Regions from separate parts of the Shewanella baltica genome, predicted to be linked through region 2. Evidence: predicted binding sites of a transcription regulator. Region 2 holds the regulator's gene; each other region holds the start of a gene.
What was found. The regulator sigma-54, encoded in region 2, starts transcription at its own class of promoters, with help from an activator protein. The targets are predictions, from matches to a motif close to GTTGGCACGNNNNTNGNNT.
Positions count from the first base shown of each region.

Region 1: DYH48_RS05145 (flagellar assembly protein FlgT) is a predicted target of sigma-54. The motif match lies at 4,423-4,441, and genes of this name have one in related genera.
Region 3: DYH48_RS01605 (P-II family nitrogen regulator) is a predicted target of sigma-54. The motif match lies at 3,771-3,789, and genes of this name have one in related genera.

Region 1 covers NZ_UGYM01000002.1:1,143,441-1,153,516, forward strand. Annotated here, with positions in the region: gene DYH48_RS05120 (class I SAM-dependent methyltransferase) at 1-369, opposite strand, end outside; gene DYH48_RS05125 (NAD-dependent 4,6-dehydratase LegB) at 386-1,366, opposite strand; gene DYH48_RS05130 (hypothetical protein) at 1,413-1,691, opposite strand; gene DYH48_RS05135 (motility associated factor glycosyltransferase family protein) at 1,688-2,995, opposite strand; tRNA gene DYH48_RS05140 (tRNA-Arg) at 3,045-3,120, opposite strand; gene DYH48_RS05145 (flagellar assembly protein FlgT) at 3,176-4,342, opposite strand; gene DYH48_RS05150 (FlgO family outer membrane protein) at 4,622-5,254, shown strand; gene DYH48_RS05155 (LPP20 family lipoprotein) at 5,251-5,700, shown strand; gene DYH48_RS05160 (flagella synthesis protein FlgN) at 5,843-6,268, opposite strand; gene flgM (flagellar biosynthesis anti-sigma factor FlgM) at 6,271-6,594, opposite strand; gene flgA (flagellar basal body P-ring formation chaperone FlgA) at 6,670-7,377, opposite strand; gene DYH48_RS05175 (chemotaxis protein CheV) at 7,583-8,503, shown strand; gene DYH48_RS05180 (CheR family methyltransferase) at 8,603-9,442, shown strand; gene flgB (flagellar basal body rod protein FlgB) at 9,586-9,990, shown strand; gene flgC (flagellar basal body rod protein FlgC) at 9,993-10,076, shown strand, end outside.
Region 2 covers NZ_UGYM01000002.1:4,029,405-4,039,480, reverse strand. Annotated here, with positions in the region: gene rapZ (RNase adapter RapZ) at 1-271, opposite strand, end outside; gene ptsN (PTS IIA-like nitrogen regulatory protein PtsN) at 268-711, opposite strand; gene hpf (ribosome hibernation promoting factor) at 714-1,001, opposite strand; gene DYH48_RS18090 (RNA polymerase factor sigma-54) at 1,030-2,508, opposite strand; gene lptB (LPS export ABC transporter ATP-binding protein) at 2,616-3,347, opposite strand; gene lptA (lipopolysaccharide transport periplasmic protein LptA) at 3,344-3,898, opposite strand; gene lptC (LPS export ABC transporter periplasmic protein LptC) at 3,885-4,445, opposite strand; gene kdsC (3-deoxy-manno-octulosonate-8-phosphatase KdsC) at 4,442-4,993, opposite strand; gene DYH48_RS18065 (KpsF/GutQ family sugar-phosphate isomerase) at 4,993-5,970, opposite strand; gene DYH48_RS23755 (hypothetical protein) at 6,250-6,408, shown strand; gene mlaF (phospholipid ABC transporter ATP-binding protein MlaF) at 6,615-7,433, shown strand; gene mlaE (lipid asymmetry maintenance ABC transporter permease subunit MlaE) at 7,430-8,215, shown strand; gene mlaD (outer membrane lipid asymmetry maintenance protein MlaD) at 8,272-8,745, shown strand; gene DYH48_RS18045 (MlaC/ttg2D family ABC transporter substrate-binding protein) at 8,757-9,419, shown strand; gene DYH48_RS18040 (STAS domain-containing protein) at 9,416-9,700, shown strand; gene DYH48_RS18035 (BolA family protein) at 9,720-9,977, shown strand; gene murA (UDP-N-acetylglucosamine 1-carboxyvinyltransferase) at 9,987-10,076, shown strand, end outside.
Region 3 covers NZ_UGYM01000002.1:354,906-364,981, forward strand. Annotated here, with positions in the region: gene nrfA (ammonia-forming nitrite reductase cytochrome c552 subunit) at 1-428, shown strand, start outside; gene DYH48_RS01590 (IS4-like element ISSba6 family transposase) at 485-1,807, opposite strand; gene DYH48_RS01595 (putative porin) at 2,116-2,868, shown strand; gene DYH48_RS01600 (hydrolase) at 2,950-3,492, opposite strand; gene DYH48_RS01605 (P-II family nitrogen regulator) at 3,837-4,175, shown strand; gene DYH48_RS01610 (ammonium transporter) at 4,186-5,436, shown strand; gene DYH48_RS01615 (hypothetical protein) at 5,651-5,989, shown strand; gene DYH48_RS01620 (tetratricopeptide repeat protein) at 6,117-7,310, shown strand; gene aroG (3-deoxy-7-phosphoheptulonate synthase AroG) at 7,687-8,742, shown strand; gene DYH48_RS01630 (hypothetical protein) at 8,846-9,022, opposite strand; gene DYH48_RS01635 (ABCB family ABC transporter ATP-binding protein/permease) at 9,507-10,076, shown strand, end outside.

The DNA.
Region 1 (10,076 bases), 2.9 Mb from region 2:
GAAACTGTTCGCATAAATAGCCTCATTATCAATAACCGCGTCAAAGCGATTGTCGGGATAGTCAAGATTGAGCATATCGCCTTGACATAAATCTCCATTCCAATCAGGTACTTCTCGATTGAGTCGCTCAATCGCCATGTTCAATGCCGAAGGGGAGCCTTCTACACCATGAACTGTGAATCCTTCTCTGGCAATAAACCATAAATTTGCCCCAGTACCAAATCCGACTTCAAGTAATTCGACGTTGATTCGGTTTGGCGCTTTATAGAAGTTACGGGCAACAAATCGAATTAAGTCTTCACCTGGGTATTTTCCCCAAGCTTGGGTTGTGAATACTGTTTCCCATACTGGATCCCATGATGCCGTCATTGATGCCACACTCCTATTATCTATTGTAAATAGTAGACTTATATTTGCTCAGATTAGCTGGTTCGGTGAACCAAGTAATGGTTTCTTTCAATCCTATGTGAATGTCGAATTGAGGTTGGTATCCAGTTAGTGTTTTGATTTTACTATTATCTCCCCATAATCTGAACACTTCAGATTGTTGAGGTCTTAAGCGTGCGTCGTCCGTAATGAATTCCACATCACTATGCATGTTTTGCTTGATAATGTTCAGAGTGTCTTCAATTGATATTTCATAATTGGACGAGATATTGAGCGTTTCACCGATGCAATTGTCATGCGCCGCCAATGCGATGAAGCCACGGCAAGTATCTAACACGTAGTTGAAATCACGGGTAGGGGAGATATCGCCTAACTTGATTTGTGTCGCTCCCGCAGCAATTTGGCTAATAATCGTCGGGATCACAGCTCGTGCCGATTGCCTCGGACCATAAGTATTAAATGGTCGAGCGATAGTGAGCGGTAACTCAAAGCTATTGTGAAAACTCATTGCCATCGCATCTGCCGCCATTTTTGAGGCACTATAAGGTGACTGTGGCTGCAGAGGGTGTTGTTCATCAATGGGGACGTATTTAGCTGTGCCGTAGACTTCACTAGTTGAGGTGTGAATCACTCTTGAAACGTTATTTTCAAGTGCGGCCTGACAAATATTGAGGGTGCCTTTCGCGTTGGTATCAAGATAGCTATCGGGGGCTATATAGGAATAAGGAATTGCGATAAGCGCTGCAAGGTGATAAATCACATCGATATCTTTGCATAAGTGTTTACAGAAGTGCGGATCACGAATATCTCCACAAATGACTTCAACCTCATCGAGACAATCAATGTTTTCAAGCCAACCCCAATAATTGAAGGAGTTATATTGGCTAAGTGCCCTTACTTGATAACCTTGTGCAACTAGCATTTCGACAAGGTGAGAGCCGATAAACCCATCCGCTCCAGTCACTAGTACTTTTTTCATGATAATCCTTTGCTTTTGAAAGAGGCATCAGGGCCTAGCGTTTCAACTAATCTCTAGAATCGTCGAATTGTTGAATGAAGTCGTATAATTCAACATTAAGATAATCCGCTAATCCAATTAAGTCGTGTCGTTGCTGAGCCGCGAAAGCCTGTCCAACAAGTTGATTCAGTGTATATTGTGCTTGGGGCGACAATTGACTAGAAAGTGCAATCAGTCGATCAATTACCTGTAACATTGATTCAGCGCCGAAGGATTCTTCTGCCAGTAAAAAATGCTTAGCAGCAGCACGTAAATCCATGAGTACATTATCGACATCTACTGTCATAACTTTGACCTTAAGTTTTTAATGTCCATATGTTGGCACCCCTTAATTTTGGCGCCGAGTGTACTGGTCGTGTGAAAAACGGTGTTGGGATGAACTCTAATATAAGCTTCGAGGGCATCGATATAGCTAATGAAACTAAGGCTGGTAGTTACCTTTTTGCCTTGGTTATTTAACACCCATTGGTGCGATGCTTGCGATGCAATGTGCATATTAAGTTCGCCATCGGCCCAACATGTATGGGTTTTATTATTGGGGAAACTCAAATCACAGCCAATTAAAAACACTTCTTTTGCTTGCATTTTTACTGCTAGGTCAACTGCTGGGTGAAGCACACTGCCTCCAGTATAAAGAGTATCATGATGCTTAATCGCTCGCAGACTGTCATATAAGGCGTGTTTGCCATAGGCTACAAATCGCTTTCCCTGCCAACGTATTAGTACCTCTGATGACAATCTTGGAAAATAGACTAAATTGATCCCCGCCGATTGAGTTGGCAACAGATGTGTCTCATTAATATCTGCATCGATACTCACTACTATATTCGGTCTAATACCATTTTGTAATAAAGGTTTTAATGCCGTATCAACGGCAATGATAAGTGGCCGATTTTTACGCTTAGAAATACACTCAAGCTGAGATAGCGCCGCCTCTAAAGAAGGGCCAGCACCGACTACGATGACTTGCTGTCGAGGTACAAGGTAAAGCTCGGAAACATCATCGTCTTGCTGTACTAGCGCTGTATTTTGCTGAAAGCGCGCCAGAATTTGAGGGTCTTGGGTTTGATGTGATCTTGCCGCAAAGAGAGTCTGGTAGTGGATTAATATTTTATTTCTTAACACTGCACCATCATCATCGGCTAACACCAATTCCGCTGAAGAGGTAATGAAAGGTAAGATTAATGTACTTTCTGGTGTGGCGAGATGCAATTCGCATTTAGGATTGGATAACCAATCGGTTTGATCGGTATAGCTGAGCACTAATTGAGTGATCGCCACATTAAGCAAGGTTACATTCAGTTTTTCTAGCGGGTAGCTAAGTAAGAGTTCTCGAGGTAAATCGCCTAAGCCTAAGCCATACAAATGAACGATATGACTATGAGAAGGTAACTGATCAATATTGAGATTCACTTCTGCCATACGGTCATGGCGACTGCTCAATTGAATACCATTAACGCTAATTGTTTGGTTTTGGCCTTGAACTAGGTGCGAATCTAGGTGGTTGATAGATTGGCTTTTAATTGTTGCCGCGACGATAGGCCAGCGACGTTCGATAATGGCAATGTTTGATGTGAACAGGTCGGTCATTCCGCATCCTCTGGAATTGCTTATTTCAGACGCCAGTTCGATCACTATCTGGTCTCTCCACAGGGACTCGAACCCCGATCGGCCGCTTAGGAGGCGGCTGCTCTATCCTGTTGAGCTATAGAGAGACGACAGTGATTATACTGGTTTTATCTCTGATTAAAAGGCTTATGATTTAGTTGCTTAAATCTTAAGCGCTATGTCGTTTATCTGCACATTGTAGGCTGCATTTTGGTCTAAAAGTACTGCTGTAGAGCTTTCTTCACTCACTTGTTCGATTTTTACCGTGGCTCGACTTTTGGTTGCGACTGCGCGCATTTCATTGAGTCGATCGGGTAGGTTTTGCTGTAATACGACTTGGAATTTATCCCCAACACGAATGCCATGTTTACGGCCGAGATTTAAAATGATCCTGTCCGCTTGGCGGCTCACGACTTGGCCGAGTAAGGGTCTGCAATTGAGTGTACTGTCTAAATCGTGGGTAGCCTGTTGCATTAACTTAGTAATATTTTTGCCATAGGATGATCGCCAGAATCTGTCCGTATTCGGGGCAATAATGGCTTGTTCTTCAAATTCCCATGGCGATGATGTGCTGTAGCTTTTACTCCAGACTTCTTCGCCACTGATCCCATGATAAAGGCTAAGTTTGAACTGGAATTGCCTGAGTGGAGCTTCATCCCAGAATCCTAGGAAGGTTGGCTGCAATGGCTCCATTGAGATATCCATGATTTGTGGTTGGAGGATATATTGGCTGTCGGTAATTTCACTGAGCCAGCTTGGGAGTCGATAACCGCGAATATCCACTAGATCTTGTTTAATATCGAGCAGCTCTTTAGCGTGAGTGTGGCTAAAACCTGTGGAAGAGTAATCTTCTATAACACTGCCTAATTTTTCTGAGATCACTTCTTCAAAGCCTGAAAGCTGTCCGTATCTGAGCTGAGTACGATCTTTGATTTGTGCTTGAGGGATTAGAATCGCGGCCTTTAATTGTCCATTTGGACACTGCTGCGTAGGATCATCATTTAGATCGAGTCGTAGGGACACATAAATTTTGTTTCCCTGGATTCGTTCGCTAACGAGTTGGATGCTGATGGCTTGGGCGTTGCGATTTATCGCGAAGTTATTCTGTGTAAGGTTTCCGTTAGAGGTTTGTTGTTCACTGGAGATTTGAATGCCTGTGCTTAATGTAGCGTAGCTAACGGCTTGATTAATTGCTTCTTCCCTTGCTTGAGCCGTATTACCATTGATAATAGTCGCTTCACCACTGGCTTCTATCCATTCGGCCCGAGTAGGCAAAGACAGCAGTGCAAGGCTCAAAATGATGAGCGAAGCTGAACGTGGTATGTGCATCAATACAATCCTTATCGCTAAGCTATTGGCGAGCTTGCTAATCGAGCCAGTTTCCTGACACTTAATCTAATATACCGACAAAGCAAATTTCATGCCTGAGTAACGAGAGTTTTCGATAAAGTTTCCATTGGCGCAGTCGATATACAGCGTATGAGCATAATATTGTCGGGCTGGAGCAATTTTGGTCCGAAGATTGCTGGCTTTTGTTACTCACAAAAATGAGACGCGTAGAGTGTGAGTGATTTAATTGCCAGTACACCCACAGATGAGGTAAATCCAATGCTAAAGCGTGTGATTATTCCCTTAACATTACTGATGTTAGGTGGATGTGTGGCTAAATCGGTTACACCGCCCAAGCCGAGTTTAGTGGATGGCAATGGGTTGCCGCCAACGGCAGTGATCAACCATTTAGCACAGCGAATTGTGACAGAGCTCGTTAAGCAAAATGATGCTCTGCGTTCTGATCAACCAATTGTTGTCGCAACCCCTGTATTAGTGGGTGACATGAATGGCACAAATGCGTTGGCGCAGCAGTTACAGCAAGGATTAATGACGTCGCTCCATAGCTTTCAGTTTAATGTAGTGGATTTAAATTTAGCTGATGGCTTGAGAGTGACGGCTAATGGGGATTTTATTTTGACGCGAGATTGGCAACAATTGTCGAAAAATCTTCCCGTTGAGCATCTTGTTGTATCGACTATGAGCCCCGTTACCAATGGTATGGCGATCAATACTCGGATTGTGAACATAAGTAACAATCGTGTGGTATCAGCCTCTCAAACTTTTGTGACTCAAAAAGAGTTGGCAAACTACATGCAGCCTTCGGAGCAAATTGTGTCACAAAATGGCATCTTATATCGTCAGGCGAGTCCAGGCATGAATGAAGTCCGTGTTTTAGGAGATGGAAAATGAAACGCTACCTTTTAGTTATTGCGGCGCTAATGCTAACTGGCTGCGCTGCTAAAGATAGATATGTGCAATGGGAAGATGTGCCGCCGCCGAGTTTTCCTAAGTTAACGGCCATAGGATATGCGCCCTTAGCGACTCAACCGGCTAAAGAGCAATCACAAAGAGTGTTGATGGCCATGCAAGCATCAAAAATTGTGGCCTATCGTGAATTAGCAGAACAAGTTTATGGGCAGAAAATAACGGCAAACAGCAGTGTCAGTGATTGGATGTTGACGGACGATAATGTTAAAGCGTCGGTTTCTGGTGTGATCCGTGGGGCGCGGGTCGTTAAGAGTTATCCAGCTGGCGATCATTATGTCACTGAGTTAGAACTGGATTTTTCACAGGTATGGGCGCTGTATCAACAACAGAGTCGTCCACAGCGAGTGAAAGAAGTCACGTATTTCTAGTCATTTCTACATGACTCTATTGAGCCGCGTACTATGCGAGTAGTTATGCGGCTTTTCTTTTTCTGCACAAGTATCAAAGTCTAATCTTTAATCAAAGCAGAGCTTAGAAGCGGGAAATACAGAGTGGAAATTGATGCGCCTGTTAGGCCTTTAAATCATTGCCTAAACTTGAGATAGTTGAGGTCTTGCCTTTATCGTTATACGTAAGGCTGGAGGCGTTTCTGCTAGCTTGTAAAGCTTGAGCGAAGCGATTCAGGCTGGCTAAATTCATCTCAATTAAACTGGCATTTTGATCGTTCAGTTCTTTGCATTCAGTTAATGCGTCTTTGACAACGGCCATTTTATGCACGAGTTCACTTTGCTGAGTGAGTTGAGACTTATCAGTGTGGTTTGCCAGAATATCGTCATTAGTCTTGAGTTCTTTCAGACATTGTGATTTTTCGTTAGCAAGAGAAAGCAGTAAATCGGCGTTTTGGTCAACCAAAGCGCCTTTTTCCTTGAGTATGATTTGCTTAAGAACAGCCAAATGGGCGTGTTGTAGATCTACCAGTTTAGCTATTTCAGTCATAGTTACTCTTTATTCAAGTCATTAAGTTCGGCTTCAAAACTTGCAATATTGGCAGCCAACTTTTCAGGGTCAATTTTATAGCGGCCTTCGGCGATAGCCTGTTTAATTTCGGCCACTTTCTTTTGATCAACTTCAGGAAGGCTCGCCATTTTAGTCTGAGCTCCTTGAAGTTGTTGCGCTTGCGCTGTAATCACCACTGAGTCGCTTCTTTGTGGTGTTGTCGATTTTGTGGCAACTTGAGCAGATTGATCGCTGCTAGTTTTAGTTGCACCTGAACGAACTTGTGTGGTCGTTGCAGTGTTGAGTTTGCTAATATCAATTGCCATTTTCGGCTCCAGCGTCGTGTGTACGGGATTTCTTAACTGGGGTATCGGCAGCTTATAAAAAAGCTTTAGATTATTTTACATTCTTACTTCAACTTCGCCAATGCCCGTGACTATAGCATCTAGTTCTTTGTTTGAACTGCTATTTTTGACTCTGATCCGATCGCCTTTATTGCCATCTTGTAGGGCTTCGCCCGCAGTTTTAAGTTCGAATGAGTTAGAACGAACATAAATAGATACCGAGTCGTTTTTACACACGAAGCATAAGTTATTGCTCAATATAGGATAATCCTTCGAGACGCGTCGTTTGACTCGCACACCAGCTAATTTACTTGGATCATCAAATTCAGCGCCCCGTAAACTATTTTGCTCAATGTAACGGATTTCAACTTGGCTAGGGGAGATGAGTTCGCCAGGTGCTAAGGTTTCAGTTGTGACAACAACGGGGAATAAAATATCCACTCTAACCGAGATATAAATTTGCCAAGGGTAAGCGAGCTCTTGCGTATTGCAGCTGACTTTTAGGGTGTTATTACGGCTAATTTCCCTGTCACTAGCCAATTCAACCTGAATTGGCGACGAACATTGTGACGGCAGCATTCTTGCGTCAACTATTTGCGGCGAAATATCGACTTTGGCATTCGCTGGCACGGATATCTTTTCTGAAATAAGCGCTTTAGCTAATTCTGAGATGGCCGATACGGTGGGAACAATAGGCTCTGCACTCGCAAAAGCGGGCATGAAGAGGGCGAAAACACTAAAAAAACAGACTAAATTTACTTTCATAATGAAGAGACTAGCTTGTAACGCCAGAATGCACCTATACTTTTATCAAGTTCGAAGCTGACCACTGTAATAATATTTTGCATCACTGTCAGAAGATTGACTCAGTTTCGACTATGTTTATCGATAGATAAGACGTAAGCAATTAATATGCCTATACTCAAACGAGTCATAGGGCCGTACATAAACAGAACAACAAGGCAGAGTTATGTCGAGTATTCTTGATTCAGTCAACAAACGAACCCAGCTCGTTGGTCAAAACCGTTTAGAATTGCTGCTTTTTAAATTAAACGGTCGTCAACGGTTTGGGATTAACGTGTTTAAGGTGAAAGAAGTACTGCAGTGCCCGCCACTGACAACTTTGCCTAAACTTAATCCTTATGTTAAAGGTGTCGCGCATATTCGCGGTACGACTATTTCAGTTATTGATCTGAGTGCGGCAACAGGTGGTAGACCTTTAGCGAGTACTGAAAACTGTTTCATCATTATTTCTGAATATAACCGCAGCGTTCAAGGCTTCTTGGTCAGTTCTGTTGAGCGGATTATCAACATGAATTGGGAAGCGATTATGCCTCCGCCTCAAGGCGCCGGTCGTTATTCTTATCTGACGGCTGTAACTGAGATTGAAGGTGAATTGGTTGAAATTCTCGACGTAGAAAAAATCTTAGATGAGATTTCACCGGTTAAAACCGCTATCAGTGAAGAAGCCAATGAAAAGCTGACCCTCGACAGAACCCAGCATTACCATATTATGGTTATCGATGATTCTGCCGTGGCGCGTAAGCAAATTATTCGTTCACTCGAGTCATTGAACTTACAAATTGATACCGCAAAAGATGGTCGAGAAGCATTAGATAAGCTTAAAGAAATCGCCAAAGAAATGGACAATGTTGCCGATGAAATCCCTCTCATTATCTCAGACATTGAGATGCCTGAAATGGATGGTTATACCCTGACCGCTGAGATCCGAGATGATCCTAAGCTCAAGCATATTAAAGTGGTACTGCACACATCGTTAAGTGGTGTATTCAATCAGGCAATGGTTCAAAAAGTGGGGGCCAATGACTTTATCGCTAAGTTTAATCCCGACGAACTGGCTGCTGCCGTGAATAAACACTTAAGTTTGTAAGTGCAGTAGTTAGTACCTAGATACGCTTTACGCTATAATCTCGACTTTATAACATGATGGTTTCGCACTGATTTTGGTGCTTGCTATAGGATTTAGGATGTGAATGTGCCAAATAAATCACTCGCTGAAGCTGAATATAATCAATTTAGGTTGTTCTTAGAGCAACACAGCGGCATCGTACTGGGTGAAAATAAGCAATATCTGGTGCGCAGTCGTCTAGCTCCTCTGATGGGGAAATATAACCTGCCATCCTTATCCGATGTGGTTAAGCATTCGATGAAGCCAACGGAACGTGCGCTTCGGGCTGAAGTGATCGATGCTATGACGACCAATGAAACCCTTTGGTTTCGTGATCGTTATCCATTTGAGTTATTGCATAACGTTTTGTTACCTGAGTACAGTCGTTTAGGTCGTCCACTTAAGATTTGGTCAGCCGCGTGTTCATCTGGGCAAGAACCCTATTCATTGGCGATGACGATTCTTGAGTATCAGCAGAAGAAGCCTGGTGCGCTTGCGGGCAGTGCGTCAATTCAAGCCACGGATTTATCGCCTTCCATGTTGGAACGTTGCAAAAATGCTGAGTACGATAGCTTGGCATTAGCGCGCGGTTTATCCGAAGAGCGAAAGCGTCAGTTTTTTGATGCTTTACCTTCAGGCAATATGAAGTTAAAGGATAATGTTAAGCGTTTGGTGAACTTTAGGGCACATAATCTGCTTGAAAGTTATAGCTTACTTGGTAAGTTCGACATTATCTTTTGCCGCAATGTGCTGATTTATTTTGCGCCTGAGGCAAAGGCAAAAATTTTGCGGCAATTCGCTGCCGCTCTTAATCCCAAAGGGATCTTATTTCTTGGTGCTTCTGAATCTATAGCTGGTTTAACGGATGAGTTTGACATGGTCCGTTGTAACCCTGGGATTTATTACCAGAAAAAGACTTAAGTCTGCTGCTTTAAAGAAAATTACCGACATTTGTCGGTAATTTTTTACCCATCACTTGCTCATCTCTATTGTTATTATCATTATTCCCCTATGTTGGCACATGAATTGCTTTATTTCCGTGAGTAACACGAGGAGGCAATTTTATGGCGATCAATTTTGATAATGCACTGGGTGTGCATCAGTACACTCTCGGTATTAGAGCGCAGCGAGCTGAAGTCATTTCGAGCAATATCGCTAACGCCGATACGCCACATTATAAAGCCCGTGATGTTGATTTTTCTGCGGCAATGCAGGCCGCCCGTGGCCAACAACAGCAGCGTAATAGTCTTGAAATGCAAGAGTCAGACAAGCATTTTGGTCTTGCTGAGTTGACAGGTCAATTTGTTAAGTTCCGTGTGCCAAATCAACCCGATACCGGTGATGGCAATACCGTTGATATCCAACAGGAACAATCGGCATTCATGCAAAATGCCCTTGAATATCAAATGTCATTAGGCTTTTTAGACAGTAAGTTTAGTGGCATGAAGAAAGCGCTGAGAGGGGATTAATCATGAGTTTATTTAGCATATTTGATGTTGCTGGCTCGGGAATGTCGGCTCAATCGGTCAGGTTGAACACCACTGCGAGTAACATA
Region 2 (10,076 bases):
TTTTATCGCTGGAATTGAGGAAGAAGCTGGTTAACTCAGTATCAGGAGGCAGGCTCGCCAGTTGCTTCACTAAGACCTTGTCCTGCTCAGGCATGTTACGCACGTCGACACTGATGGCGACGAGATCGTTACTGCCTTTGAGTTGCTCAAGCAAAGTGCCGATTAAGGGCAAGGGAAGGTTATCGACACAATAATAGCCGAGATCTTCGAGTACCCTTAGGGCGACAGATTTGCCTGAGCCTGAGCGGCCCGACACTATGACCAGTTTCATCCAGTGATTACCTGATAGAGTTCCGTTTCATCATGCGTCTTGCGTAATTGCTTTAATATTTGCTTGTCGCTCAGCTTTTCGGCCATGCAAGACAAGGTACTTAAGTGTTGCTGACATTGGTCAGCAGGCACCAGTAGTGCAAATAAAATATCAACAGGTTGCTTATCGATAGCATCGAATGCTATCGGCTCTTCACACTTAATGAGTATGGCAATGGGCTGATCTATATCGGCTAGTCGACCATGTGGAATGGCGATGCCGTTACCTATACCTGTGCTCCCCATCTTTTCGCGCGCCACTAGGCTTTCGAATATCTCTTGAGATGAGAGGGTCGGGTACTGGGCAGCGACTAAGTCGCTGATGAGTTCCAGTACCTTTTTCTTGCTGCCCGGAGTGGCGCAGGTAGTGCACTCCGGCCGCAGTATGGTACAAAGTTCCATTATTAGTGTTTTGTTAACTTCTCTTTGTGTTTAATAACCTGACGATCAAGCTTGTCAATCAGGGCGTCTATAGCGGCATACATGTCAGCATGCTCTGAAGTAGCAAAAACTTCACCACCGATAAGATTTATTCTCGCTTCGGCAATCTGTTGCATTTTCTCGACATTGAGCACAACGTGCACATTATTGATCTGTTCGAAATGGCGTTCAAGTTTTGAAAACTTTTCTTCTACATATGCGCGTAACGATTCGGTAATTTCGACATGGTGTCCACTCAGGTTTATTTGCATAGAAACGTCCTCCGATATCCACTGTAGGTTATAAACTTTTACGCTGATTAGAAGGCGGAATGAGCATAGCCTCTCGGTACTTCGCAATGGTTCTGCGGGCTACGTTGATCCCTTGTTCTGCCAGAAGTTGCGCCATCTTACTGTCGCTCAATGGTTTTTTCTGGTTTTCCGCTGCAACCAGTTTCTTAATGAAGGCTCTGATTGCTGTGGATGAGCACTCCCCACCATCGTCAGTACCGACGTGGCTAGAGAAGAAGTATTTTAGTTCAAAAAGTCCCTTAGGGGTATGCATGTATTTCTGTGTCGTCACTCGTGAGATGGTCGACTCATGCATTTCTACCGCTTCGGCAATATCGTTAAGCACCATAGGTTTCATGGCTTCTTCACCGTATTCAAAGAAACCTTGCTGATATTGGACGATACAGTTCGCCACCTTCAACAGGGTATCATTACGGCTCTCTAAACTCTTGATAAACCATTTAGCCTCTTGCAGATGACCACGAATAAATTGGCTATCGGCTTGGCTTTTAGTGCTGCGCGCCATCGAGGCATAATGTTGGTTTACATTGATTTTTGGCATGCAGTCAGGATTCAGCTCAACCACCCAGCGGCCATTTTTCTTCGACACTGACACATCTGGGATGACGTATTCGTCATCGTTGGGCGTAATCAATAAACCTGGGCGGGGATTGAGGGTTTGGATAAGCGCGATGCCGTCTCTTAACTCATCCTCTTTTAATTTAGTCTTACGCATCAACAATCTAAAATCGCGGGTGGCGATCAGATCTAAATGATCTTTGATCAGCATGCGGGCGTTTTCTAGGTTGGGCGTGTCAGCGGCGAAATGCGACAGTTGGATCAACAGGCACTCGCTTAAATCGCGGGCGGCAACACCAATGGGATCAAAATGTTGAATGCGCTTGAGTACGGCTTCGACTTCGTCGAGCTCGACCTCCGAATTGCCCATGGCTTCGAGGATTTCGTCAGTGCTTTGGGTGAGATAGCCTTGATCGTCGATGGCATCAATAATGGCGGTGGCAATGGCTAAATCGGTTTCAGAAAACGGCGTGAGGTTTTTTTGCCATTCTAAGTGTTCATACAAGCCTTCACTGGTCTCACCTTGGAAGGGCATATCGTCTTCACGACTGCCGCCGGGGCCAGAATTGGGTGAGGCGGTGAACACTTCATCCCATGTGGTGTCCATGGGGAGTTCGTCGGGCATGGACTCTTTCGTGAGCGACTCTGCCGTGTCTATGGTGGAGCTGTCTTTTTCTGGCGGCAGGGTGCTAGATTCACTGAAATCCGTATCGGATAGCGTTTGGTTTACAGGGTCTTTAGTGGCGTCGAATTGATCCTCTTCCAGCTCGAGAAGGGGATTAGAATCTAAGGCTTGCTGGATCTCTTGCTGCAGTTCTAATGACGACAGTTGCAACAGACGTATGGCCTGTTGTAATTGTGGCGTCATGGTTAACTGTTGACCCAGTTTGAGCTGGAGTGACGCTTTCATGTTACCGCTGATCCCTACGTTATTATTGTTGGATGAGGTCGCTTGTTATCATCTTGAGTGGAGTCCAATGTTGGCATAAATTGCCTGCATTGGCTCCGCTTGATTAACTATAGCCTGAATTGTTCACCTAAGTACACAGCCCTAACTTGCTGATTGTCTAAGATCTCTGCGGGTGTTCCTTCGGCAATCAAGTTTCCGTGACTCACGATATAGGCATGTTCACACACATCTAATGTCTCACGGACATTGTGGTCTGTGATCAACACGCCAAGGCCACGACTTTTGAGCTGTTCGATAATCTTTTTAATGTCGATAACCGAAATCGGATCGACACCAGCAAAGGGTTCATCGAGCAAAATGAACTTAGGATTTGCTGCTAACGCCCGCGCAATTTCGACACGGCGACGTTCACCGCCCGACAATGACATGCCTTGGCTGTCACGGATATGGGTGATGTGGAACTCTTCAAGCAGATGTTCTAGCTCTTCTTCCCTTTGCTCTTTTTTCAGTTCTTTACGCGTTTGCAGCACGGCCATGATGTTGTCATGGACGGTCAGTTTACGGAAGATACTGGCTTCCTGCGGCAAGTAACCTATGCCTTTGCGGGCACGCAGGTGCATAGGATCTGCGGTTAAATCATCATCGTCGATAAAGATATGGCCTTTATCGCTTTTAACCAGACCAACGACCATGTAAAAGGTTGTGGTTTTACCCGCGCCGTTCGGGCCGAGTAGGCCAACGACTTGACCGGTTTTTACCGTCAGACTAACGTCTTTAACCACTTGGCGACTCTTGTAACTCTTCGCCAGATTTTGTGCTCTTAGGGTGATTTGGGTCATTTAGAGTCCTGCTTTTTCACAGGTTTATCTGCTGGCGCGTCTGGTTTGGCATCATCTTGATAGCTTTCTGGCTGAATAATCGTTATCACGCGATCGTCACCACTGCCGGTGCTCTCAGCAATCAATTTTTGCTGGATGATGTTGTAGCGGATCAAATTACCCGTCACTTGGCTGCCCGCTTGATCTAACGAGGCTTTGCCTTTAAGTGTCAGGGTGCGGCTCGCCATATCGTAACGAATTTCTTTCGCGCTCGCCGAGGCTGGACGGCCATCGTCTAATACTTGGCTGTACGTCGCAGGGTTGCCAGTGGCCACTAAAATTTTGCTATTTTCACCTTCGGCAGAAAATGCACGCAGTTGATCTGCATGGATTTTAATCGAACCTTGGGTGACTTCAACCGGACCAAAGAAGATGATCTGGTTGTTCTTGATATCTGCCGTTTGGCTCACAGCCTTGATTTTGACTTCCTGTTTCAGGTCGTCAACTTTAGCAAAGGCGCTCATGCTCATTATTAGCATTAGGCTGGCAAGTAATACGTTATTTTGCTTCATATGTTCCTACTACCTGACTGGTCAATTGCACTTCTTGCGCGTTGAGGTCGGCATAAAGGCCTTGGCCTTGAATATTAAAATCTTTCCCTGTGACGTAAATGGTGCGGTCAGAGGTCATTATCATCGTATTGAGATCGAGTTCCAGATAACTGGTGGACAAGGTCTGGATCGGTTCTTCTGGGCTAATGGCATCAATAATAACATTGTTTTCTAATACAACCTTGCCCGTTTCCTTGTTTAGCTTGCCCTGATCTGCTCTGAGTTGCCATTGTGCTTTACCTTGGTCTGGATAAACAAGATAAACAGGTTGAGTAAAGTAAGTTTGATTCGTTGAATCATAATGTTCCATGTGTTTCGCCGTCACACGGCTATTGACTAGCCCTTGTTCATTGAACTCAACACTGCGCAGATCTTCAACGATGAAATCTGGGGTATTTTGATCTTTTACTCTGTTATCGGTATCACCGCTGTGTTTGTTCTGCACTTGCCAATAAAGCACTAATGCAGTTCCAAAAAAAGCGATAATCGCGAGTGTCACACGACTCATATACTCATTCCATGGGCCGAAGTGAATTTATTTTGACTGAGTAGCAATAGATCTGTGAGTTCACGCAAGGCACCGTGGCCGCCATTGAGCGTAGTCACAAAGTGGGCGTGCTGACGAACATAGGGATGACCATCGGCTACGCTGACTGCTAAACCGACGACATTCATCACTGGCAGATCGACAATATCATCACCGATATACGCCACTTCTTCTGGGGTAACACCATAGAGTGCGAGCAATGCTTCATAGGGCTCGAACTTATTGTCTACGCCTTGGTAAATATGGGTTACGCCAAGCGCCGTCATACGGTTTTCAACGATTTTGGATTGACGTCCAGTGATAACGGCAAGATTAAAGCCGCTGGTGAGTATCGAGCGCACGCCATAGCCGTCGCGAGTGTGGAAGGCTTTTAGCTCTTCGCCGCTATTGCTTAGGTAAATACGACCATCTGAAAACACCCCGTCGACGTCACAGATCAACAGTTTAATCTTTTGCGCGCGTTGCCACACATCATCACTGATTGGGCCGTAAAATCCTTGCTGTGGCATTAAATGACTCCTGCTTTAACCATGTCTAGCATGTTAAGAGCGCCGATTGGATGGCGGTCTTTATCGATAACAATTAATCCGTTGATGTTTTTTGAGTCCATCACTTGCAGCGCTTGGGCGGCCAACACACCGTCTGTGATGGTCACGCAGTTACGGGTCATCACATCGGCGATGGGCGTAGTGCGTAGATTCACTTCGGCATCGATAACGCGGCGTAAATCACCATCGGTGAAGATACCAACCAGCTTGCGCTGATCATCGATAATCGCCGTCATGCCTAAGCCTTTTTTGGAGATTTCGTACAGGGCTTCTGTGATGCAAATATCGTGGTTAACGAGCGGTAAGTCATCACCGCTATGCATGACATCGCAGACTTTTAACAATAACTTACGCCCTAAAGCGCCGCCAGGATGGGACATAGCAAAGTCATCACGGGTAAAGCCTTTCGCTTGTAGTAGCGCAATGGCAATCGCATCGCCCATTACTAAGGTCGCGGTAGTACTTGACGTTGGCGCGAGTCCCAGTGGGCAAGCCTCTTCGGGTACTTCAATACATAAATGTACTTTAGATAAGCGCGCCATGTTCGATTCGGGTTTACCTGTTACCGCGATAACGGGCACGCCCATACGTTGGATGACGGGCATTAAGGTGAGTATTTCGCTCGACTCACCGGAATTTGAAATCGCTAAAATCACATCGTTATCGGCTAATACACCGAGATCGCCGTGGCTGGCCTCACCCGGATGCACAAAAAATGCGGGCGTTCCTGTGCTGGCGAGGGTGGCAGAAATCTTATTGCCGATATGGCCCGACTTGCCCATTCCCATGACAATCACTTTGCCTGTGCAGTTAAGGATCAACTCGCAAGCTTCTGCAAATTCGGCCGAATCAACATATTGATAAAGATTGTCTAGGGCTGACTTTTCAATGTCGATAACTTTACAGCCCCATTGGCGCAGTTGTGATTTGTCTACCATGTCTATCTCTCTTTTTGCATTGTCTTTGTCGCCCCATTGATGGGATTGGAATAGCACAATTTGGTACGCGATAAAGATGATATGTAATAGGCTTTCTGCCAAGTTTTAGTTTGTTTTCAGACGATTTAGCTTATGTCTTGTTGTGGTGAATTCCCTAAAGCAACAAAACAATTGCGGCAGGCTAGAGCGATTGATCCGACTCGTCAAGTTCAGCTGCGGCAGCTATTCATGCACAATAACCTGTTTAGCGGTCGAAGGTCTTGAGCAATATCATCGTCTTTGTCGTTTATTTCAATGGATTTATCCCGTATCGCGGCGGGTATTACCGCACGGGATGCCTCTATTTCACACTCGTATATCGACTCATCGCACCTAAAAGTGGACGAAGAGCGAGCTAAGTGCGAACGAATTAGCCAATATCGCCAATTCTGCAACTAGGTTGAAAACATTAAGTAACATTTTACCTGTGCAGAGTGAAAACTTAGGGCGCATTTTCGCTGTAAATGAGGCAAATTGAAAGTATCGCAGGGCGATAGTGTCGATTCGGTTGTAGGTTAAAGCGCAATTACGTACAATTTGCGGCTCTTCGATTGGTCAGTCTAGGAAGACTAGGATCACCTCTTTTGCAAATGTCGGAATCAAGCATGACTCAAGAACAAACGCCGTTGGTTGAGATCCGTAATTTGGGGTTTAGCCGCGGTCAGCGTGTGATATATGAAGATATTAGCCTGTCCATTCCAAGGGGCAAGGTGACGGCGATCATGGGGCCGAGCGGCATAGGCAAAACGACCCTGTTAAAGTTGATCGGCGGCCAGTTAACGCCTGACCACGGACAAGTGCTATTTGATGGCCACGATATCCATGGCGTGAGTCGCAATGAATTATTTAGTCTGCGTAAGCGGATGAGCATGCTGTTTCAAAGCGGCGCGCTGTTTACCGACATTAATGTGTTCGATAACGTGGCCTTTGCGCTGCGCGAACATTCAGGTCTGCCAGAAGACATTATTCGCACTATCGTGCTGATGAAGCTTGAAGCCGTAGGTTTACGTGGTGCCGCCCAGATGATGCCAAGTGAATTATCCGGTGGTATGCAGCGCCGCGCGGCATTGGCCAGAGCCATCGCGCTTGAGCCTGAAATGGTGATGTACGATGAACCTTTTGCCGGCCAAGATCCTATCTCTATGGGCGTGTTAGTGAAGCTGATCCGTGAGTTATCCGATGCGCTGAATCTGACTTCAATTGTAGTGTCCCACGATGTAGATGAAGTCCTCGGTATTGCCGATTATGTATATGTGGTGGCTGACAAAAAAGTCATCGCCCACGGTACCCCTGAAGAATTAAAGTACGCTGATAATCCACAGCTAAAACAGTTTATTCAAGGTGCTCCGGACGGCCCCGTGCCGTTCCATTATCCGGCAAATGATTACCAGCAAGAATTAATGGCAAAAGGAGTTGGCAAGTGAAGTTAATCGACAGTATTGCCGACTTAGGCCGCAGCGCGATTGAGCTAGTGCTCGGTTTTGGCCGTGCAGGCCTTATGCTGTGGGGCGCGATTTTTCGCTGGCCACGCGTGCGCAAAGGCTTTCCATTATTAGTACGCCAGATTTATGTGGTCGGCGTGCAATCTATGGTGATTATTTTAGTCTCAGGGCTTTTTATCGGCATGGTGTTGGCGCTGCAAGGCTACAACATCTTAGTTGGTTTTGGCACCGAAGAAAGCTTAGGCCCTATGGTGGCGCTCAGTTTACTGCGTGAGTTAGGGCCAGTGGTTACCGCACTTTTGTTTGCGGGACGTGCGGGTTCAGCCTTAACCGCTGAAATTGGTTTAATGAAAAGTACTGAGCAGCTATCGAGTTTAGAGATGATGGCTATCGACCCATTAAGGCAGATTATTGCACCGCGCTTTTGGGCTGGGGTGATCAGTATGCCATTGCTGGCGTTAATGTTTACCGCTGTGGGTATTTACGGTGGTCACATAGTCGGCGTGGAATGGAAGGGAATCGACAGCGGGGCGTTTTGGTCGATTCTGCAGGCGTCGGTCGAATGGCGTCAGGACATAGTTAACTGCTTGATCAAGAGTGGTGTGTTTGCCGTAGTGGTGACTTGGATTGCGTTATATCGCGGTTATCAAGTGATCCCAAATCCGGAAGGCATCAGCCGTGCAACGACTCAGACTGTGGTTCAGTCGAGCCTTGCTGTATTGGCATTAGATTTTTTACTGACAGCCCTGATGTTTGGCCGCTAACGGAACACTGCGGATTTCGACACAGGTAAGATGGATTAACAGAGTGGTAGCCGAACATGTTGACACGAAAAATTGAATTATTAGTGGGTGTGTTTCTTTTAACGGGATTGGCCGCTTTTTTGGTCTTAGTCTTTAACGTCGCCAATATTGAAGTTAAAAGCAGCGATAGCACTTATACCATAAAAGCCAATTTCACCAATATTGGTGGCTTGAAGGTACGTTCGCCCGTTAAGGTTGGCGGTGTTGTGGTTGGCCGCGTCAGTGGCATTGATTTAGATCCCGTTAAGTTAGTGGCTGTGGTCACCTTAGTGATGGATAAGCGTTACGATAAATTCCCAGAAACCAGTAGTTTAGCTATTTTGACTTCGGGTTTATTGGGCGAGCAATTCTTAGGGTTAACACCGGGTTTTGTCGACGATGATGTCAGTATGCTCAAAGATGGCGACAAGATTGATGACACGCGCTCGGCATTAGTGTTGGAGGAACTGATTGGTCAGTTCTTATATAGTATGGGTTCGAAGGATAAATAGGGGTTACCGCTATGTTTAAAAACTTATCTCGTTTTTTACTGCCGTTAGTGATGGTTTTAGGGACAACGAGCGCTGTTGCCGCCGATGTGGTGGTCGACACTAATGATCCGTATGCCATGGTGAAAGCCGTTGCCAATAAAACCTTTGATCGTTTTCATAAAGATAAAGCGTTAATCGATGCTGACTCAGATCATTTAAAGGTGATCGTTCGTGAAGAACTAATGCCTTATGTCGATTATAAATACGCATCTTACAAAGTCTTAGGCCAGTATCTTAAGGATTCAACCGAAGATCAGCGTAATCGTTTCGTCGATGCCTTTGAAGGTTATTTAGTGTCGACTTATGCCCAAGCTTTTACTGAATATACCAATCAAAAAGTGGAATTTTCACCTGGGGTTGATTTCAGCAAAGAGAAAATGGTGGATGTGAACGTGCAGATCATCGAAGCCGGCCGTCCGCCAATCAAACTGCTGTTTAAGGCACGCCGTTTGAAAGATGACTCATGGAAGGCATTCGACTTAGTCGCCGAAGGTGTGAGCTTATTGTCTTCTAAGCAGTCTGAAATCTCGAATCTGATTCGCCAGCAGGGTATCGATCCTGTGATTAAGATGCTCGAAGATCGCACCAAAGAAAAAGTGACCATCAAGGCTAAATCAGGGAAGTCGCAGTCGTGATTGAATTTGTGCAACAAGGCACAGTTTGTCATCTCAAAGGGCGCATAACCCAAGCCGATGTCATTACACTTTGGCCACGGCGGCAACAACTGCTGGGCGAGTCTACTCAGATATTGTCTTTATCTGGGCTTGAATACAGTGATAGCGCTGGCATGGCATTTTTGCTGGCGTTAGTGCGTGAACATGGCAGCCAACTTGAATTGAGTTCTGCCTCGCCACAACTTAAAAAACTCATCGATTTATATGATTTACATGCCTTCTTTACCGAAGAAGCGCATTGAGAATAGGGTAATAGATTTCATGGAATGCAGCTTAATCGAACAGATTTTACGTGATGCGTTAGGGCTTGAAGAAGTTCACGCTAGCTCGGATGGTAGCCATTATAAAGTGATCGCCGTAGGCGAATGCTTCGATGGTATGAGCCGAGTCAAACAGCAACAAGCCATTTATGCACCGTTGACGGCACACATTGCCAGCGGTGAATTACATGCATTAACGATCAAAACTTTCACGCCGACTCAATGGAAACGCGAAAAAGTTTTCAACATGCCTAGCTAGTGAGGAAAAGTGGATAAACTAACAATTCAGGCAAGCCCCCCGCTTGCCGGTGATGTGATCATTTCAGGTGCTAAAAATGCGGCTCTGCCTATTCTGATG
Region 3 (10,076 bases), 3.7 Mb from region 2:
AAGAGCTAAAAGGCCGCGCCGAAGCGCAACTGGTGAAAGCGCACTTTGAAGCCGCTGCCGCTTGGAAAGCCGGTGCAACTGAAGCGGAAATGAAGCCCATTCTAACCGATATCCGTCATTCACAATGGCGTTGGGACTATGCGATTGCTTCACACGGCGCTGCTGCGCATGCCCCTGAAGAAGTCTTACGCATCCTAGGCACAGCGGTAGATAAAGCGGCAGATGCGCGGGTTAAATTAGCGCAACTGTTAGCGAAAAAAGGCATCACAGATCCTATCGCGATCCCAGATATTTCTACTAAAGCCAAGGCACAAGCCGCTTTAGGTATGGACATGGAAAAAATGAATGCAGAGAAAGAAGTATTTAAGAAAGACATGTTACCTAAGTGGGATGAAGAAGCGAAAAAACGCGAGGCCACTTATAAATAATACTTAAGTAGACTTCAAAATAATAAAAAGCTCCTATATAGGGTAATGCCGTTCACTTAAGAGTGAACGGCATTTTTCTTTGGTCTAACCGGAAACTTGTTTTTACTCATTTTAAGGACTCTTGGATAAGCCCTTTCCCGTTTACCATCCAACTTAAATTGCCGTGCATTGCGTTCTATATCCAATACGTCTCTCGGGACATTCCCCGGTGTTTGTGATGGCAGTTGTGTCAACTTGAAGATGATATAACTCGCCGCATCCCTAAAACTCAGTTGATTAGGATGGACCGATGGCAAGCTTTTAGCCATCAGCAACATCTTATATCTAATGAGATTATAGGCCAGTAGCACGCCCCACAACTCTTGAGTCACCAGCTCCGGTAGTTGACTGCGTAGCGTAAAACGACTCTCCAACAGATGTTGTTTCATCTCTCTGTAGCCCAGTTCGATTTCCCATCGATGGGCATATAAGTCGACGATGTCTTCGCTGGGGTAACGCATCGGGTCTGTCAACGAGGTCAAAATGGCGACTGACTTACCTTTCACTGTCTTAGTGAGTAAACGCGCTTCAAGGGTATCAGGGAGCTGCGGCCATTTCTTTCTGGCTTGAGGCGTGGTGGTGAGTTTCACCCACTGGTCATGTTTTCCCAATGTTCGAACCACCTCATATTGAGTGCCTTTCTTCAATGGCAACAACCAGTGGCTATCAGGTTGCGCTTGCTGCCAAGCATGTAACAGGCCGAGCGAGTAAAATCCTCGATCAAATAGGGTTAGGCTGTGATTGGGAATGCTAGGAATGAGCTGAGATGCTAAGTTCATTTCATTTTCGGCAACCGAATCAAAGGCGCTGTTGACCAACAAATGGCTGCTTAACTCCATCAAGCAAACCATGCGAATTTGCGGATAAGCCGCTTCGCCTGAAGCGTTTGCGGTGCGCGCAAAGGCGGCTTGATTTTGGACACTATCGGGTGTCCGCCACACTACACCGTCAACACCATACAAGTTAAGACCGCACCAATGAGGATGTTCAGCTCTCGCGTGCCAGGTATTAGCGCTGCGACTAAACACTTCTCGAATAACCTCGCTGCCCAATCGTTTTCGAGCCTGAGTCACGGCGCTGCGTGCAACATAATCAATCTCTTGCGGCAAAACAATGTCGAGTTTGTTGATGAGTGACCGAATAGATTCCCCTCGGAACAAAGCCATTCCGATAACGGCCCAAATCATCGCATCCATCGGCAATTTACGCCGTCTTAATGTCGCAACGCCCTGAGAGTCCAAACAAGATTGAATTAACTCAGGTTCTAACACATCAGCTAAGCAGGTGAATTCGGTTAGGCGGGTAATATGAGTGCGGGCGAGTGCTTCTGAGAGTTGCATAAAAAAATCCGATGACAAGAGGTCATCGGATTTTGATCTTTTCAGCGAGATCGTCAAGTGATCTGTCTTAACTGATCGGCATTACCTATATAGGGAGCTTTTTTATATCCTTTATTAAAGGATAAATATTAAATTTTTATTTCAATTATATATTTTTTGCATTAAGGTGTGCGCCGCTAGGAGAGCAGGTTCGTTTAAATATAAATTTAAATGGATATTAATGATAATGGAATAAGCAATACTGAGATTGTTTCTTCGTTATCTTCATCTTTTACTCCTAGCTTATAATCATATAAGGGAATACTTTGATGAAAAAAATTACCGCGCTAGCAATATTATTAGGTTTCGTAAGTGTTAATGCCGCTGCTGCACAAGATAATCCATATCAGCATGAAGCAGGCCTAAAATATAGCGCAAATTCTGAAGAGTTCAGCGATGGTCTGTGGAACGCGAATTATCGTTACTACATTAGCCCAGTTGACCAAACTAAAGGTCCTTATGCGCTTAATGGATTTTTAGCTCAAACGTCTAATGTTGGCGTTAATTACAGCAATTATGATGAATCAGATTTAGATACCATTGGTGTTGATGGCGCTTATGTATTTGCTTCTAAATGGTTTATTGCTGCTAACTATCAACGTTCTGAAATCGGCAGTTTTGACTGGAACACTTACGGTGCAGAAGTCGGTTATTACTTCAACGATAGCTCTGCAGTATCTGCTTTCTATAACGATGGCAGCGATAGCATCGAAGAGTCATACGGTTTAAAAGTGCGTAGCTTTATTGCACTGCAATCAACCACTGGTGTTGATTTGAGCGCAAACTGGACACATCAAGATTCTGACGACACATTCAATTTAGGTGCTGATTGGTATGTGACTAAGTCATGGTCTGTTGGTCTAGGCTATACCGATGATGGTCATGATGATACTTTCGTATTGAAAACCGCTTATTGGTTACGTCTGTCTGATAGCTTCTCTGCAAACTTTGAGTTAGCTAGAGAATTAGATTCAGATGCTGATGGTGTATTTATTGGTTTAGGTTTGACTGGTCGTTTCTAATTTAATTTTTGTAACGATTATTTAATATAAAGGTCACAAGTTAATGTGACCCTTATTCTTTTACTCTAAATGAATTTAAGACTATTTTATCAGTTTTAATAATGCCCTAAAGCGCTCGCCTTGGGCTTGATGTTGTAATTCAAATAATAGCGATTCCACGTTAGTTAATAAGGCGCCTCTGGTCGTCATCATCTGAATACCCAGTTGTTTATTATCGGCACTGCGTGACGAGACGCCATCTGCCACGAGATGCACCGAATATTGCTGTTCTATAAGGTCACAACAGGTTTGATAAACACACACATGGGTTTCAATGCCCGCCAGTATGACGTGTTTACGATTTGTCTTAGTGAGTGCCTGCGCAAACTCTTCACAGTGCCAACCGCTAAAATGTTGCTTGGCAATGGGGGAGCCGGTTTTCTCCAGTAAGGTTTGAAGCCCTGGACTGGTTGCTCCGAGTTTATCGGGTAGCTGTTCTAACCACAGTATGGGTATTTCAAATAATTGTGCACCTTGGATTAAGGTCTGTAGTTGTTGGTGCAGCTTGTCACTGTTATCCATGATTTGTGCAAGTTTTCCCTGCACATCGACGATAACGAGAACACATTCTTCGGGTTTTAACATCGGGCCTTCCTTCTGCGCTTGATGATTGTCTTAGTGATGATCTTCGCTTTTGTCTAAGAGCTTGTGCTGTGATGCTCAGGTTTCATCTCGATTTACGCTTCCCCCAGTAGACCCCAATTTAACCTTGTTACCAATAGGCCTAAGGTCGAATAGCTGCTGCACTTAAACTGCTCACTAAAAGAGTGCGTTGCACTTGTTTGTGCTCGATTATGGTGCATTTTTAACCTTTAAAAATAACATTTTTTAGTTAAAGTTTAAAATAATCAGTAAGTTAAATTGTTGGCCTAATGATTGAATTAACTTTGATACAAGTTAATAACAATCGCGTTTTTTTGGAGGTCAGGATGAAACTAGTCAGCGCTATCATCAAGCCATTTAAGTTGGATGATGTCCGTGAAGCTATCGCCGGAATAGGTATTGAAGGCATGACGGTGACCGAAGTTAAAGGTTTTGGCCGTCAAAAAGGGCACACAGAGCTGTATCGTGGCGCCGAGTATCAGGTGGATTTTTTGCCAAAAGTAAAACTAGAAATTGCCACTAAGGCTGAAAATCTCGACATGTTGATTGAGGCCATTACCACTGCGGCCCATACGGGGAAAATTGGCGACGGTAAGATCTTCGTCGTCGACTTAGAACAAGCTATCCGTATCCGTACGGGTGAACTCGATACAGAAGCGCTATAAGGGGCTGACAATGGAAGAATTAACAAAATTAGGCGGCACAGTCACTGAACTACGCTTTGCACTCGATACCTTTTACTTTTTGATTTCTGGTGCGTTAGTTATGTGGATGGCGGCGGGATTCGCCATGTTAGAAGCGGGTTTAGTTCGCTCTAAAAACACCACTGAAATTTTAACTAAGAACGTTGTTTTGTACGCGATTGCCTGTGTGATGTATCTGCTGGTTGGCTACAACATCATGTATGTGGATAACACTGAAGGGGGTTGGTTGCCATCGATTGGTACCTTAATCGGTTCTCAATCATCAGATGCGAGCCATGCATTAGAATCTGACTTCTTCTTCCAAGTGGTGTTTGTGGCAACGGCGATGTCAATTGTCTCTGGCGCTGTGGCGGAACGGATGAAGTTATGGGCTTTCCTGTTCTTCTCTGTGGTGATGACAGCGGTTATCTATCCAGTAGAAGGGTATTGGACTTGGGGCCAAGGTTTTATCTCTAAACTGGGCTTTGTGGACTTTGCCGGTAGCGGTATTGTGCACATGACAGGTGCGACGGCGGCGATTGCGGGTGTGTTGTTGCTCGGTGCGCGTAAGGGTAAATATGGCCCTAACGGTCAAGTGAATCCTATCCCTGGCTCTAATTTGCCGATGGCAACCTTAGGTATGTTTATTCTGTGGATGGGCTGGTTTGGCTTCAACGGTGGCTCGCAATTAATGGTGTCGGATGCGGCGAATGCGAGCTCAGTGGCAAAAGTGTTTGTTAATACCAATACTGCGGCGGCATTCGGTGCTATCTCTGCGCTTATCGTGTGTAAGATGATTTGGGGTAAAGCGGATTTAACCATGATACTCAACGGTATTTTGGCGGGTTTAGTGGCGATTACTGCAGATCCTCTTTCACCTTCACTGCTAATGGCGGGTGTGATTGGCTTAGTTGCGGGCGGCGTGGTGGTGTTCTCGATTGTGGGCTTAGATCGCATTAAGATTGACGATCCAGTGGGCGCGATTTCAGTACACGGCGTGGCTGGCTTCCTTGGTCTAATGTGTGTGCCATTATCCAACGCTGATGCGACTATTACTGGGCAGTTGACCGGTGCAGCCTTCATCTTTACTTGGGTATTCTGTTCATCCTTTGTGGTTTGGTATGTGATTAAGAAAACCATGGGGATCCGTGTGACAGAGGAAGAAGAATACAATGGTATGGATGCGTCTGATTGCGGTATCGATGCGTATCCAGAGTTTGTTACGGTTAAAAATGCTGGCTAAGTAAACTGGCGAATTAATTGTGATTCAACTTGATGCCTAGCGTGGATCGAGGGATAGTAAAGCAGAGCTTAGGCTCTGCTTTTTATATGGGTCATCGCAATGGTTGAAGCTCAATTAGTTTAAGGGGGAAGGCATAAGTCGGTTGCCGAGTATTACTGTTTCCTTGCAGCATTATTTACCTGCACCATTTACTGCACGAATAAAGGAGTGAACTATGAGTTTAAATGCCACAGCTGTCGGTCAATTTACGCGACTCAGTCTTATCGTCATTTCTGGCTTGATATCAGTATCTGCCTTAGCAGGAGAAGTCATAGTTAACCGCTCGAGTGAGTCTGTCGATGCCTTTGCTGTGCGCGATCAAGTGCTCAAGGATTTTGAGTGGCAGGAGTCGCTGCGTCGTCAGCAGCAGATCCAAATTCTGCAGGCTTTACCTTTAGGTTGTATTACTGTGATGAAGCCCTATCGCTATTTCACCTGTGGGGAACATAACTATCGGCCGTACAATTACCAGCAGCGCGAGTTATACATAGAGGTTGATCGACCTTCGCAGTAGCTAACTTGCTAAATCACTTACCGTTATTTTTTAACGATAGCGATTGTCATTTTTTGTAACCATTTTATGTCGTCTTTTTCGCCATTTGTAATAAGCTCAAATAGGAGCTAATGGTGTGGGAGGACATATGTCGAAACTATTCCGAGCCGTATACCTGAGTGCCATCATGGGCACTGCACTCAGTCAGTTGTTTGCCTGTAGCTCGACGACCATCGAGCCTGATCCGTCTGATCTTGAGTCGCTACTTGCCGATTCACTGTTTTCCCCTGTCGCCGATATTCCTTCAGTTGCGGATATTTTTTATTTGCCGCCAGAGGTGGTGACAGACGTAAAGCGTAGCTATGACAAATACACTTTTTCCCACAATAACGCCATGTTAGCCAACGAATGGTTAGCCAGTTATATCAATGCCAGTCAAACCAATAGCGCTAAAATTGATTTTCGCTATCAAGATAACCTGACCCAAATTGCCCGTGAAACCTACGCCCAAAGGGCGGGGAATTGCATGTCCTTAGTGGTAATGACTTCTGCGCTGGCGGACATATTGAATGTGGGCGCTGAGTATCAAGATATCGCTATTGAACCCGTATGGGACAAGCAAGGGGATTTCTATTTAATCAATGGTCATGTGAACTTACGCTTACTTCCGCCCGAGAATTTGCATTCAGTCTATGTGTCATCTTCGGCAATCTTAGTGGACTTTATGCCTGAGCGCGCCCTACGAGGATATGGTAAGACCCGAGTGAATAAGCAGACCTTAATCAGCATGTTTTACAACAACATGGCGGCAGAGTCTTTAGTGAATGGCGATTTAGACAGAGCCTATGCCCTCATCAAAGCGGGTTTAAACGTCGGTCAGTTTGTGCCCTCACTCAATACGCTCGCCATCATTTATCGGCATAAAGGGGATGAGAAACGGGCCGAACAGGTGTATCGCTATGCCCTTAAATTTGAATCGAAAAATTTAACCACGCTTTATAACTTAGCTTTGATTTTAGGGGATCAGGGGCGGCTTGATGAGTGGGCCGAAATCAATAAAGTACTTGAATTAGCAAGAATACATAATCCCTATTACTACTATGATATGGCGCAGCAAGCCTTTGATGAGCATCAATACGACGAGGCTTTGGCTTGGTATCAAAGGGCGTTGGCTAAGGCCGATTATCGGCATGAATTCTTCTTCGGTTTATCAAAAACCTACTGGGCGCTGGGGGATGAAAAACGTGCCAAACTGAATATGGAAAAAGCGCTAGCTTTGAGCCGCGATGATTCAGAGCGTCACCGTTATCAGAACAAGTTACAAGTCATGCTGCACCATTAGTATTGGCTAGCTCTTTAGCATCCAGTTCTCTTACATAGAGAGCTGGCATCAATTGCACTCATTCAAGCGTTTAGTCGTTAACACCTTAGCTGACAGGCATGGATAGCTCACTCATACTTGCCGCAAGCATTTCCCGCCTGCTTTTTATCCGCCATATTCGATTTTGTTCATCAAGGCTGTGAGTTAGCTGGCATATTTGAATTTTAATTTTTTTTAAATATATTAAAACAATAAGTTATATTTGATTTTTTGAAATGGAGACAACTTGGTTGCATTGGCGCTTGAGACTCGATAAATTGAACTCAGTATTGCAGTTGAGATCCCTTATCGCAGCGATAGAAATAGCCTAAAACACCAGAGTTGGAGCAGTAAAATTATGTATTACCAAAATGATGACGTTCGCATTAAAGAAGTAAAAGAGTTACTTCCTCCTATCGCGATTCTAGAACGATTTCCTGCTTCTGAAAAAGCCTCTGCGACTGTGTTTAATGCGCGAAATAGTATCCACAATATTCTGGCTAAAACTGATGATCGCCTGTTAGTGGTGATTGGGCCTTGTTCTATCCACGATCCCAAAGCGGCGTTGGAATATGGTCAACGTCTGGTTGCGCTGCGTGAGCGTTATAAGGATCAACTCGAAATCGTGATGCGAGTGTATTTTGAAAAGCCAAGAACCACAGTGGGTTGGAAGGGGCTGATTAACGATCCTTACATGGATAACAGCTTTAAACTCAACGATGGTTTACGCACTGCGCGTAAGTTATTGGTGGATTTGAACGATAGCGGCATGCCAACCGCGGGCGAGTTTCTTGACATGATCACCCCACAATATATGGCAGATTTAATGTGCTGGGGAGCCATCGGCGCCCGTACTACTGAATCACAAGTGCACAGAGAGTTAGCCTCTGGTCTTTCTTGTCCGGTCGGTTTTAAAAATGGGACAGATGGCACCATTAAAGTCGCTATCGATGCGATAGGTGCTGCCAATGCACCGCACCATTTTTTATCTGTGACTAAGTTGGGTCATTCGGCGATCGTTTCGACGAAAGGTAATCCTGATTGCCACATTATTTTACGTGGCGGCCGCGAGCCTAATTATAGTGCGCCGCATGTCGCTGAAATTAGCCAGCAGTTATTAAAAGCTAAACTTGCCGACAACATCATGATCGACTTTAGCCATGCCAATAGCAGTAAACAGTATCAACGTCAGTTAGTGGTTGCCGAAGATGTGGCTGGCCAAGTGGCGACGGGCAATACTGCTATTTTTGGTGTTATGGTAGAAAGCCATTTAGTGGAAGGTCGTCAGGATTTAATTGAAGGTCAAGAGTTGTGTTATGGCCAGAGTATTACCGATGCGTGTATCGGTTGGGATGATACCGAGCGCCTGTTGGCCATTCTGAATCAGAGTATTATCGAACGCCGTCAGGTTTAATTGTCTGCTCGTGCGAACATCAAACGCAACGATACCTGAGTTAGTCGTTAACGATTGCGGCTAAAGTAAAAACAAAGGCGCTATCCCGGCGCCTTTGTTTTATCTATTTATTGCTTATTTCAACAATGTATTCATTTGCTTTGGCTAAGCTACCAAAGGCGGCAATAAGGTTGTCTCTACCTTTATCTTGTATCTCTGGATTGCCTGATTCGATCATCATCCACACCCAAGTTTGGATCAGTGGTAATGGCGGGTATTGAACTTTAGCGGAATCCAACATAAAGCTTCCTTTGATCTTATTTAATTTGTTTGTCTTAATGTTCTCGCTAGAGATTGGGCGTATGAATCGCAAAATCTAGCGCGTAGAGGTTAACAAATTCTATCGATTTGTATAACCGCCTCCATGGCATTTTGGGCAAAACTGCAAAAATAATCAACAGCAGTAAGGTTGAGCTAAGCCTTCCCCCCATAGCCAACTTGTCTTCTGTTATACGGCGCAGAGCTCAAGTCAAACGCAAGCTATGGGTATTTATGTCAGCACAGAAATCAGTATAAATTCATTTATTATGAATATGCCAGTGTAATACGTAAGTATGATGTTTTAGCTTTTAATAGGATCAGAATAGCAACGGATTGTGTCGTGAATAAGTCTATTTGTCTGTCAGGAAAATCTGATTGATTTTATTCAAGCTTTGTTCGTTTCGTTTAGCTTATGTCTGGTTTGTGCTGTTACAATTGATATAACTCATTCAAGGTTATGTCCTATGCGCCCAACGTTATATTTTGAAGGTCCAGTCGATAAATTAAACTGGCACGTCATGAAGCTGCTTTGGCCTTACTTATTGGAATACAAAGGCCGTATTGCGCTGGCAATGTCATGCCTCATCATCGCTAAGCTGACCAGCGTGGCTTTGCCTTTTATTTTGAAGCATTTGGTCGACACCTTAGATGCCGATAAAACCGCGCAAGCCCTCAGTGTGCCCGTGGGATTAGTGTTGGCCTATGGTGCGATTCGTTTACTGACGGCGATTACGGGGGAGATCCGCGATACCTTGTTTGGTCGGGTGACTGAGCGGGCGATCCGCCGTTTAGGCTTAGCGGTATTCGAGCATTTACACCGACTTGATCTCGATTTTCATCTAGAGCGCAAAACCGGCGGTCTATCCCGTGATATTGAGCGCGGCACCAGTGGCGTGAGTTTCCTCATGCGGTTTATGGTGTTCAACATAGTGCCGACCTTGCTCGAAATTGTCATGGTGATTGGTATTTTCTTCTATAACTACGGGATTGCGTTTGCGGCAATCACCTTTATTGCTGTGTTGGCCTACATTATT